One region of the Siphonobacter sp. SORGH_AS_0500 genome, then DNA from elsewhere that is predicted to be linked to it. Evidence: riboswitches for the same ligand, from Rfam matches in the RefSeq annotation. Region 1 holds a riboswitch; the other holds the start of a gene.
What was found. Region 1 has a riboswitch for cobalamin ahead of QE357_RS24205 (ABC transporter substrate-binding protein). Riboswitches for the same ligand answer to the same signal wherever they lie in the genome.

Region 1 (5,864 bases):
TTTGGCCAATTGCCAAAGCGAAAGTTTTAACAAGCCATCCCATGCATTTGAATAAAAATATCCTATCACAAATTCAGTCCATTATTGCCAATGCCCAGCAAAAAGCCATACGTAGTGTGGACTTTGAGCGAGTGCTGATGTACTGGCATATTGGAAAAGTAATAGTTGAGGAAGAGCAGCAGGGCGAAGACCGGGCTACTTACGGGACCTTTTTGATAAAATCCATATCCGATACTTTTCAACCCCAATTTGGGACCGGATTTTCGGTGCGACAGTTAGAGATGAATCGGCAGTTTTACCGTACGTTCCCAATTACGAACGCACTGCGTTCGCAATTCAGTTGGACTCATTACAGGTTACTTATTCGTATTGATAATCAAGACAAAAGAGAATTTTATATAGCAGAAGCTGAAAAAAACAATTGGACGGCAAGGCAACTCGAACGCCAGATCAACAGTCAGTTATTTGAGCGACTTTTGTTGAGCAATGACGTACAGGCCGTTTTGGCCGTAGCCCGAAATGAAAAACAACCCACCGATGCCAAAGAGATCATTAAAGACCCAATGGTGCTGGAGTTTTTAGGGCTTAAAAGAGAAGCATCGTATTACGAAAAAGACCTGGAAACGGCTATCATTACCCACTTGCAGGATTTTATTTTAGAACTGGGTAATGGCTTTGCTTTTGTAGCCCGGCAAAAAAGAATCCATATCGACGGGGATGAGTATTTTGTGGATTTGGTATTTTACAACCGCTTGTTGCAATGTTTCATAGTGATTGAAATAAAGACTCAAAAACTCACGCACCAGGATTTAGGGCAATTGCAGATGTACGTAAATTATTATGACCGCTACGAAAAACAGGAATTTGAAAACCCCACCATCGGCATTTTGCTTTGCACCGATAAAAATGATGCAATGGTCAAAATATCTTTGCCTGAAAGTAACAAAACCATCATTACCAGTAAATACCAACTCTATTTACCTACCGAGCAGCAACTGCTGGAAGAAGTGAAGAAAGAAATCGAAAAATTGGATAACATTTGATTAGCAATACGAGCTTACCCCAGACCAGCACCAACGAAGAACCCTTTGAATAGAACAATTAACTATTGCTTTCGGGAAGCAAATTCAGCCTGATTGCGAGGGTGAAATAGCTCTGTCTGGCTCTGGAGAAAAAAATATTACATGTTCATGGCTTTGTTCCCTAAATGTGGGTTATAGCTCTGAAATAACGGGTACACAAGATTTTATCGACATGTACTATCCTTTAGTTTTAGAAAAATGAGGCATCGAATTGTGATTTCTGGAGGACCGGGGGCGGGGAAAACTACCTTAATTGACGCTTTGCAGAAACAGGGGTATGCCACTTCCGCAGAAGTTTCCCGTCGGTTAATTCGCCAGCAAGTGGAGCTTCAATCTGACTTAGTTCCCTGGAAAAATCTGGAAGGCTTTGCCCGGCTGGCTCTGGAGGCCATGATTAGGGATTTCGAAAACAGTCCTTCCGAGCTAACCTTTTTTGATCGCGGCATTCCTGATATCATTGCTTACCTGAAAGTTGGCGGCTTACCGGTCTCCAAAGATTTCCTGACAGCTGCTCGGCGTTATCGGTACCATAACCAGATAGTTATGACGCCGCCCTGGCTGGAAATTTACGTAAACGACGACGAACGCTGGCAAAGTTTTCAGGAAGCACAGGAGCTTTATCAGGCCATCGCCAGCGTTTACAAAACCTGCGGGTATGAGTTACTGGAATTATCCAAAGGTCCAGTAAATGAGCGAGTTACTTTCGTCACCTCTGCTCTGACAGGACTTCTTTCCGTTGAAGCCTTTCCCGCCCGTTAATTCTTCGTAGATTTGCCCCTTCATTCATACATGAAGGTATGCCTCCTGTATAAAGGAAGGTATTTAAAAGGGAATTCGGTGTAAACCCGAAACAGTCTCCGCTGCTGTAAATTCCAGTTGAGTTGAATGAGTTTTGAGTATAGAGTTTTGTGTTGATTCTGCCAAATGCCAGACTAACTCAAAACCCAAAACTCAAAACCCTACACACAAAACTTCCAAACACACATCCACTGAGCCTAGCTTGGGAAGGAGTTTGGGAGGGAATGAGTCAGAAGACCTGCCTTGATGGTTAACCCCCGACAGCTTTCGGATGAAAAGCTGGTACGAACCATGATGCATTATTCTATTTTTTCCAGCCGGAAAACAATGACCCGGTGGGCTTTCGGTTTGCTCATTAGCCTGGGCTGCATGGCAGGCTTTACGCAATGCAGTACTACTTCTTCCGTCTCTGAACAAGGCGACATTTCAGTTAAACAGGATTACTTTCCCGAAAAAGTAAAACTTAGCCACGCCAGAGGCTTCCGCATTCAATACCGACCCAACTATAAGGTAGTCGATATTCTCAGTCCCTTTGAAAAATCCACGGATACCGCTCGTTACATCCTCTTGCAACGCGGTACGCCCCGGCCCAAAGGGTATGCAGATCGGCAGATTATTGAAATTCCCCTCCGAACCATGGTCGGGATGTCTTCACTCCACATTGGTTTGCTGAGTTTTCTCTCGGCAGAAGACGTATTAATTGGACTGGGCGATTTGAAATACGTATCATCACCCAAAGTCATTGAACGGATTAATGAAAAGAAAATTACGCAGGTCGGTAAAGATCAGACGCTTAACGAAGAGGTTCTGGTAGCATTAAAACCCGATCTGGTGATGACCGTAGGGCAACCTAATGCCCGCATGGATCGGTACCAGACCCTGAACGCAGCAGGCGTGCCGGTGTTAATCAACTCCGAATGGGTAGAAAATACGCCGCTGGGACGGGCAGAATGGGTAAAACTGATGGCGGCTTTGCTGAATAAAGAAGCATTGGTTAATCAGAAATTCGCTGAGGTTGAAAAGGAATACAAACGCCTGGCGGGCCTGACTAAAAACCTAAAAAACAAGCCCAGCATTATCACGGGTACGAGTTATAAAGATGCCTGGTATGTTCCGAACGGAGATAGCTATATGGCTCAGTTTTTTCGGGACGCGGGCACTACCTATCACTGGGACAAAGTCAAGGCAACGGGAAGCTTACCTCTCAATTTTGAAGCCGTTTATCCCATTGGTTTGAAAGCGGATTACTGGTTGAATGTCGGCATTAGCGGTCGCGATACGAAGAAAGACATTCTTGATAAAGATAGCCGTTACGGAGATTTTAAGGCTTTCAAAACGGGTCAACTCTATAACTATAGCAAACGGACCAATGCTCGTGGATCGAATGATTACTGGGAGTCGGGAGCGGTTAATCCGCATCTGATTTTATCCGACCTGATTAAGATTCTGCACCCGGAGCTTTTACCCGATTACGAGCTGTATTACTACAAAAAACTGCAATGACCCGACCGCTGTTATTCAGCCTGCTGATTCTGCTGAGCGTGGTGTGTTTCTTAGTAAACCTTACGCTTGGTTCGGTATCGATTCCAGCCAGGGAAGTGGCCCGTATTCTCTTTACCCAACAATCTGAACAAACGGCCTGGCTTTTCATTATTGAAAAAATTCGTTTGCCTAAAGCCCTTACCGCCGTATTGGTGGGCTGGGGACTGTCAGTAAGTGGGTTACAAATGCAAACCTTATTCCGAAACCCACTCGCGGGACCTTCGGAACTGGGCATTACCGCCGGGGCTGGGCTGGGGGTGGCAGCTATTATGTTAGGTAGCGGAAGTGTAACGAGTTTATATGCCATTCGTCAGTTAGGGATTTCAGGCAGTTGGCTGATTGTATTCATGGCCTCGCTGGGTTCGGCGATGGTGTTATTGCTAGTCTTGTCAATTGCTGGACGGATACGTGATCATGTCGTCTTGCTCATTGTTGGTGTGATGGTGGGAACCATCACGATTTCCATCATTAGCATCTGGCAGTATTTCAGTCAACCCGAACAATTGCAGGAATACCTGCTCTGGACGTTTGGCTCGCTGGGCGGTGTGGTAGATTATCATCTGCTTGTGCTTTCTACCGTGGTGATTTTCGGATTAATACTCGCCTTTGCTTCGTCCAAGGCTTTAAATAGTTTATTACTCGGCGAAGCGTATGCCCGTAGTATGGGCTTAACCGTAGGCCGGGCCCGCACCATCATTCTGGCCAGTACCAGCATTCTGACGGGAAGTATCACAGCCTTTTGCGGACCCATCGGCTTTATTGGGATTGCCGTACCACACTTAACTCGCTCGTTGCTGGGCACTTCTAATCACCGCATTCTCATCCCGGCCAGTGGATTAATCGGTAGTATCTTAATGCTGGTTTGCGATAGCATTGCTCAGTTACCCGGCACCCAGTCGGTTTTACCGATCAATGTTGTTACTTCTTTGCTTGGGGCTCCGGTCGTGATTTGGATGATTGTTAGTCGTCATAACCTCAGAGCTTCTTTCTCATGAGTGCAGACCTGTTATTACATACCCGTCACTTAAGCATCGGTTATGGCAATCATCGGGTGGCGGGACCCTTATCCGTTCAGCTCAAGGCAGGGCAACTCGTGTGTTTACTCGGGCCCAATGGAGCCGGGAAATCCACGCTCATGCGAACCCTTTCGGGCTTACAAAATGCCTTAGAGGGGGACGTATATCTAGGAGATAAACGACTTCCTCATATTCCGCCGACTGAACTGGCTAAAAAATTAAGTCTGGTCTTAACCGAACGGGTCGAAGCGGGTCATTTAACCGTTGGTGAACTGGTCGCTCTGGGTCGGACGCCTTATACCAACTGGCTCGGAAGCTTAACTTCAGTAGACCAGGAACGAGTTCAATGGGCTCTGGCACTAACGGGCACTCAGTCGTTCATAAACAGACGCTTACCTCAGTTAAGCGATGGCGAGCGTCAAAAAGTAATGCTGGCTCGTGCTCTGGCTCAGGACACGGATTTGATTTTACTGGATGAACCCACGGCTCATCTCGATTTACCCAGCCGCGTGGAACTGATGCGGTTGTTACACGAACTGGCCCGACAAACCCGGAAAGCTATTTTGCTCTCTACGCACGAACTGGACCTGGCCCTTCAGGCAGCGGATGAATTATGGCTTTTGGGAGCTAAAGGAGAATTTGAGCACGGCGTTCCCGAAGATTTAGTCCTCAACGGGTCCTTCGAGCGAACGTTCGCTGCTTCTGGTTTTGCGTTTGACCGTACCACCGGAACGTTTCAAATGTATCCGGCTCCAACGGGACCAGCCTTGGAGTTACAGGGTAATTCCGCCGCTTACTTCTGGACGCGAAGGGCCTTATCACGCGAAGGGTATCAAATTCAGGCATCGGCCAGACATTCCGTTCAAGTTACCGACGAAGGATGGTTTATTGATGAACAAACCTTCGTTACTTCTATTCACGATTTATTACAGGAACTTTCCAATCGGTATTCATACCGCACTGACAATGAAGATTTACACAAAAAAAGGCGATAAAGGCACGACGGGACTCTTTGGCGGCAGCCGGGTTGATAAAGACAATGTTCGCATGGAATGCATTGGAACGTTGGATGAAGTCAACTCAACTATTGGTTTGTTACGGGTGAAACTGGGCAATGAACATGCCTGGCAAAGCAACCTTCACAAAATTCAGAAGGACATGATGGACATGATGTCGCATCTGGCTCGCCCTTCGGACGCGAAAAAAGAAAACAAGAACCCTATGCCCGTAGACGGAGCCGAATTTTGCGAAAACTGGATTGATGAACTGGAGGCGGCGATGACTTCTCCTTCGGATTACTTTCTGTTACCCGGCGGGAATGAAGTGTCGGCCCTATGCCACATGATTCGTACGCAAATGCGTCGGGGCGAACGCCGACTGGTTTCCCTGATTAAAACGGATGAGGTTCACGAGGCCATTCCAGCCT
Region 2 (5,864 bases), on a different contig from region 1:
GCATGGGCAGCGATCCCAAAAAATCAGCTCTGAATTCTTTCATGCAGGGCCACGATGTCAAAAACCTGTTCGTAGTAGACGCCGCTCCTTTCGTAACGCAAGGCGACAAAAACGTAACCTGGACCATCCTAGCCATGTCCATGCGAACCAGTGATTACATCATTGATGAAGTGAAGAAGAAGAATCTGTAAAAGAGTTGTCTGTTTTCTGTTTACCATTTTCAGTGATGGCTACCATTCAACGTTTTGAGGATTTGAAAATTTGGCAAAAAGCTCGCTTGTATTCTCTGTCTATTTTTGAATTAACTGGGAGTGGGGAGTTTTATGCAGACTATGACCATCGCAGGCAAATCAGACGGTCGGCAGATTCTGTAATGGATAATATTGCAGAAGGTTTTGGAAGAGGAAGTCGAGGTGAATTTATTCAATTTCTGGGTATTGCTAAGGGCTCATTAACGGAAGTAAAATCACAGCTATACAGAGCTCTGGATCGTAAATATCTTTCATTACAAGCTTTTGAAAAGACTTATGAAGAAGCCGATGAGCTGGGAAAAATGATTGCTGGATTTATTTCCTACCTATCCAGAACACAGATTAAAGGAAGTAAGTATAAGCAAGTTTCTGAGAAAAGCGAAGTAAAGGAGCCTGAGATAAATTACGAAAATTGGTTCGAATCAACTGTAAACAGAAAACAGTTAACTGAAAACTGAACAAAATGAAACGTCGCGATACACTTAAGTCGATTGCCTTGGGGTCGTTGGGCATGGCTACGGTTCCTTCTACGGATCTGATAGCGGCTCCGCCCGAAAAACCGCTGGTGGTGCCCGGCGGACGGCAGAAATCGGAAGCCATCCGGGATGCCAAACTCATGGCTGATAAGTTCTTTACACCTCAGGAAATGAAAACCCTCACCGTTTTGTGCGACATTATTCTTCCGGCGGACGAGAAGTCGGGCAGTGCCTCGCAAGCGGGTGTACCGGCTTTCATTGAATTTATGGTGAAAGATCAACCCGTACACCAGATTCCTCTTCGTGGAGGGCTGGCCTGGTTAGATAATGAAAGCCGAAAACGCTTCAGCAAGAAATTTGTGGAGCTTACAAAAGCTCAGCAGATAGAAATCGTGGATGACATTGCCTATCCTGAACAAGCGAAACCTCAGTTCTCCCAAGGCGTTGCGTTCTTTAACAAAATGCGGGACATGACCTTAACCGGTTTTTATACCACCCGCATAGGCTTCAACGATTTGGGTTACGTAGGAAATACTCCCAACAACTGGGAAGGAGTGCCCGAAGAGGTACTGAAGCAATACGGCCTGAGTTATGAGTAATGGGGTTTGAGAAGGTTAGAATTAGGTGTGAGAAGTTTGATTTAGTTTGAGAAAGTAAGATAAATGAGAGGTTTTCATCAAACTCCTCACACCTAATTCTAACTTCTTCTAACTAAATTAAATCTCTCAAACTACTGCTAACCTTCTCAAACGTAGTAGAACGAAAGGTATACTTAATGCTGATTCGGTAAAAGACCGGGTCAGCATTAAGTATTTTTTATACTTTTGCCCACGTTTTAGGTTTCAGCAGAAACTCTGTTGAATGAAAAGGGAACACCGGTGTAAATCCGGGGCTATCCCCGTAGCTGTAAGTTTTAATGAGTTTAGAGTGGTAAGTTTTGAGTTTAGGGTTAAGATTGTAAAGTTGACAGCCTTCATAACTCAAAACACTAAACTCCAAACTCAAACACAACTTCCAAAAGCCACTGTACACACGTATGGGAAGGTGGGGGTTGAGATGAAACGAGCCAGAAGACCTGCCTGAAATGGTATACTTTTCGAGCTTTCGGGTGAAAAGCCGTGAATGAATTTCAACGCACTGGATGGTAACACCCAGCCGGATTTCTATTCACTTTTCTACGAAAGACTCCTTACTTAATCATTAGTGGAGTCATGAACACATTTACCAGAATTACCTTTCTTCTCCTGATTACAACTTTGCAGGTCTGGGCTCAAAAACCGGATACCCAACTGGAAGAAGTAACCATCACCGCCAATCGTACCGGACAAAAATTATCCCAAACGGGTAAAGTAGTTACCGTTCTTACCGATTCAACTTTACAAAAATACGCTACTCAATCGCTTGGCGAGTTATTAACCCGTCAGGCCGGGGTTATGATCGTTGGGGCTCAGGGGCCGCTGGGAACCAATCAGACCGTCTCATTACGCGGAGCCGGTGGAGGAAACACCCTGATTTTACTCGATGGCTTACCCATCTATGATCCCTCTCAGATTAATAACACGTTTGATCTCAATCTGCTTTCGGTTGGGGAATGCGAACGAATTGAGATCATTCGGGGAGCTCAGTCTACCCTGTACGGTTCGGATGCGGTAGCTGGGGTAATTAACATTTTTACTAAAAAAGAAGGGTATCGACCCATCGGAGGCCATGCCACCGTTCAGGCCGGAAGTTATGGTACTTTCCGGGGAACCGTCGGTGTGAATGGAGCTTCAAAAGTAGGTTACTTCAATGCTCAATATACCCGATTGCGTTCCGATGGATTTTCGGCGGCATATGATGCGAAAGGAAATCAGAACTTTGATAACGATGGTTTCTGGCAGGATAACGTTCTCTTAAACGGCGGTATTAATCTTTCTCCCAATCTAATCTGGAAGGTACGGGGCCTGTATTCGGGGTATAAAAATGAAATTGACGCCGGAGCCCTAACCGATGATCCCAGCTATAATTACCGTAACACCTTCAAACTGGCCGGAACAGGGATAGATTATAGTTATGCTTCTGGAAAACTGACGGCAAATTATGCGTTCTCGGCTTTCCAACGTAATTCTGTTCAGGACAAGTCCACGTTTGAGGGAAATAGTCATTTTGCAGAAATCTATAATAGCTGGCGGACTACTAGCTGGTTAACTCTCGTTACCGGGGTTGATCTGCGGACTCAGAATACAGCTCAAACCAATCCTTATGCTCCACCTTTAGAGAAAAATCTAGCGAAAACAACTTTATTCAGTGCGTATGCCACGGCTTTGATTCGAACCGATTCCAGCTTTGCTCTGGAACTGGGCGGACGCTATAACCATCATTCCCTATACGGTAGTAACGCAACTTATTCCATCAATCCTTCTTATCTTTTAAGCAATCAGGTAAAATTCTTTGCTAACCTTTCCAGTGGATTCCGGGCCCCAAGCTTGTATCAGTTGTATTCGCCGTATGGTAACAAAGATTTGAAGCCCGAAATGAGTCGTTCGCTGGAGGCTGGTGTTCAGTTATTTGCTACGGATAAACGATCATTTATACGAGCTCTTTATTTCGATCGGGCTATTAAAGACGTGATTGCTTTTCAGTCATTAAGCGTTGAACCTTACGGTAAGTACGTGAATTATAGTCGTCAGAATGATCATGGGCTGGAATTTGAAGTATCGAGTCGCTTTAAAAATTTAGTGGTTTCGGGTAATTTAACGTATGTAACGGGTCGGGTGACTCAAACGGTTAATGGTCGAGACTCCAGCTCATTTAATCTCTTCCGAATTCCGAAGTGCATGGGAAATACAACCATTGGTTATCAGTTCACGAAACACTTTTTTAGTTCTTTGTCAATGCGGAGTGTGGGTAATCGTCAAGATAAAGTATATGGTCTAGGCATTGTGAATCTTAATGCATACACGACGCTTGACGCTTATGCCGAATATCAGTTCAATGCTTTCGTCAAACTATACGGTGACGTTCGTAACCTTACGGATAAGCAGTATTTTGAGGTTTACGGGTATAACACCCGTCGGCGTAATTTCAACATAGGCTTAAAGTTTGATTTTTAGCAGATTAGATAATCGATCCTATGTCCTTCGAAGAAAGAGTACAATATAAAATTGACCATAAAACCAAGCCTTTAGGAGCTTTAGGCCAGTTGGAAACTCTGGCATTCCGCATGGCCTGTATACAGCAAACCGAAACGCCAGAGTTACGAAAAGCCGCCCTGGTAGTCTTCGCGGCAGATCACGGCATTGCTCAGGAAGGGGTAAGTGCGTATCCCGCAGAAGTAACTTATCAGATGGTGCTCAATTTTCTGGCGGGTGGAGCCGCTATTAACGTATTCTGCCGCCAGAATGAGCTGGAGTTATACGTGGTTGATGCGGGTGTGAATGCCGAATTCTCAGAAGAAACACAATTGATTCACGCCAAAGCTGGTTACGGTACAAATAGTTACTTGAAAGGGCCAGCGATGAGTTCAGAACAGCTTCGGTTTTGTCTGGAGAAAGGAGCCATGATTGTGAATGAACTGCACGATAAAGGCTCCAATGTGATTGGTTTTGGGGAAATGGGAATCGGTAATACGTCTTCATCGAGTGTATTGATGAGCATGGCTACTGGCCTTCCCATTGAAAGTTGCGTAGGGAAAGGGACTGGCGTTAATCCCGAACAATTACAACGAAAAGTAACGGTTCTGAAGGAAGCCATCCGGGTAAATGGGAGTTGCAGTGACCCTTACCAAATGCTTCAAACGTACGGTGGGTTTGAAATTGCTCAAATGGTGGGAGCCATTCGGGCGGCCCGTTCGAGAAAAATGATAATCTTAGTCGACGGATTTATTTCTACCGTTGCTCTGCTGATTGCCAGCCAGATGCAGCCTGATGTACTGGAAAATGCGATTTATTGTCATCAGTCGGCTGAACAGGGACATCGCCTTCTGCTTGATTTTTTGCGAGCGAAGCCGCTTCTTCGTATGAACTTACGGTTGGGAGAAGGCACGGGCTGTGCGTTGGCATATCCTTTATTGAAAAGTGCAGTAGCTTTCCTGAATCAGATGTCCACCTTTAACGAAGCAGGCATTTCTTCGCACAAGAATGATACATGAGTTACGAATCCTATTAACGGCGGTACTTTTTTATACCCGGATTCCATGCCCCGCCTGGGTGGGGCATGGACCCGAACAAATGCGGCAGTCTCGTAAATATTTTCCAATGATTGGGGGAATCGTTGGAGCCATTATGCTCGCCGTTTATTTCAGTAGTACGCTTATCTTTCCCAAAAACATCAGCCTTCTCTTAAGCATGGGTGCGGGTGTACTAACGACCGGAGCTTTCCATGAAGATGGCTTTGCTGACGTGTGCGATGGCTTTGGCGGCGGCTGGAGTAAAGAGCAGATTCTCCAAATCATGAAAGACAGCCGGGTGGGGACATTCGGTGTCGTGGGTATTGGGCTGTTATTGAGTCTCAAATACCTGATCCTGGTAGAAATTGCTACCCTTTCCGAGCCTCTCATCTGGAGTACCATCTTTTGTGGGCAAATTAGTAGCCGATTAATAGCCTCTATAGCCGCTGAAACGCACGAATACGTTCGTGATGAAGCCAGTAGTAAATCAGGGGCCGCAACATCGAGTCGTATAGGCTGGAAGGGCTTGATCCCAGGCGTTTTATTTACGGGCCTAACCTTCTTTTTACTGCCTAGTTATTGGCTTGCTCTGGCTGTTTTAGGGGCTTATGGCTCGAAAGTAATGCTGAGCTGGTTTTTTAAGAAATGGATTGGCGGTTACACGGGCGATTGCCTCGGGGCGATTCAGCAGGTTAGCGAAGTAGTTTTTTATCTGGGTATATACGCCATATGGATTTGTTTGTAATGCGGCACACTTCCGTGCATAATACCAAAGGAATGTGTTACGGTCAACGGGAGGTGGATTTATCAGAAAATTATTATCAGGAAATTCAGCAGATTACCAGGCAGTTCACAAAGCCATTTGATGTCGTTTATACTAGTCCGTTAAAGCGTTGTCTAACACTCGCTGAGCAGATTCCCGGTTCTTTATTACTTGAAGAGAAGCGATTAATGGAAATCAATTTCGGCGATTGGGAAGGGCAGTTATGG

Region 2: it holds a riboswitch for cobalamin, as region 1 does, so the genes downstream of both, QE357_RS15860 (TonB-dependent receptor domain-containing protein) here and QE357_RS24205 (ABC transporter substrate-binding protein) in region 1, are expected to answer to the same signal.

What each region holds. Positions count from the first base shown of each region.
Region 1 is NZ_JAVIYT010000008.1:224,753-230,616, reverse strand. Features, by position in the region: gene QE357_RS24215 (PDDEXK nuclease domain-containing protein) at 42-1,043, shown strand; gene QE357_RS24210 (AAA family ATPase) at 1,281-1,841, shown strand; cobalamin riboswitch at 1,859-2,141, shown strand; gene QE357_RS24205 (ABC transporter substrate-binding protein) at 2,127-3,383, shown strand; gene QE357_RS24200 (iron ABC transporter permease) at 3,380-4,417, shown strand; gene QE357_RS24195 (ABC transporter ATP-binding protein) at 4,414-5,433, shown strand; gene QE357_RS24190 (cob(I)yrinic acid a,c-diamide adenosyltransferase) at 5,405-5,864, shown strand, end outside.
Region 2 is NZ_JAVIYT010000001.1:3,700,755-3,706,618, reverse strand. Features, by position in the region: gene QE357_RS15875 (GMC oxidoreductase) at 1-191, shown strand, start outside; gene QE357_RS15870 (four helix bundle protein) at 227-709, shown strand; gene QE357_RS15865 (gluconate 2-dehydrogenase subunit 3 family protein) at 715-1,326, shown strand; cobalamin riboswitch at 1,548-1,825, shown strand; gene QE357_RS15860 (TonB-dependent receptor domain-containing protein) at 1,939-3,819, shown strand; gene cobT (nicotinate-nucleotide--dimethylbenzimidazole phosphoribosyltransferase) at 3,840-4,856, shown strand; gene QE357_RS15850 (adenosylcobinamide-GDP ribazoletransferase) at 4,846-5,619, shown strand; gene cobC (alpha-ribazole phosphatase) at 5,604-5,864, shown strand, end outside.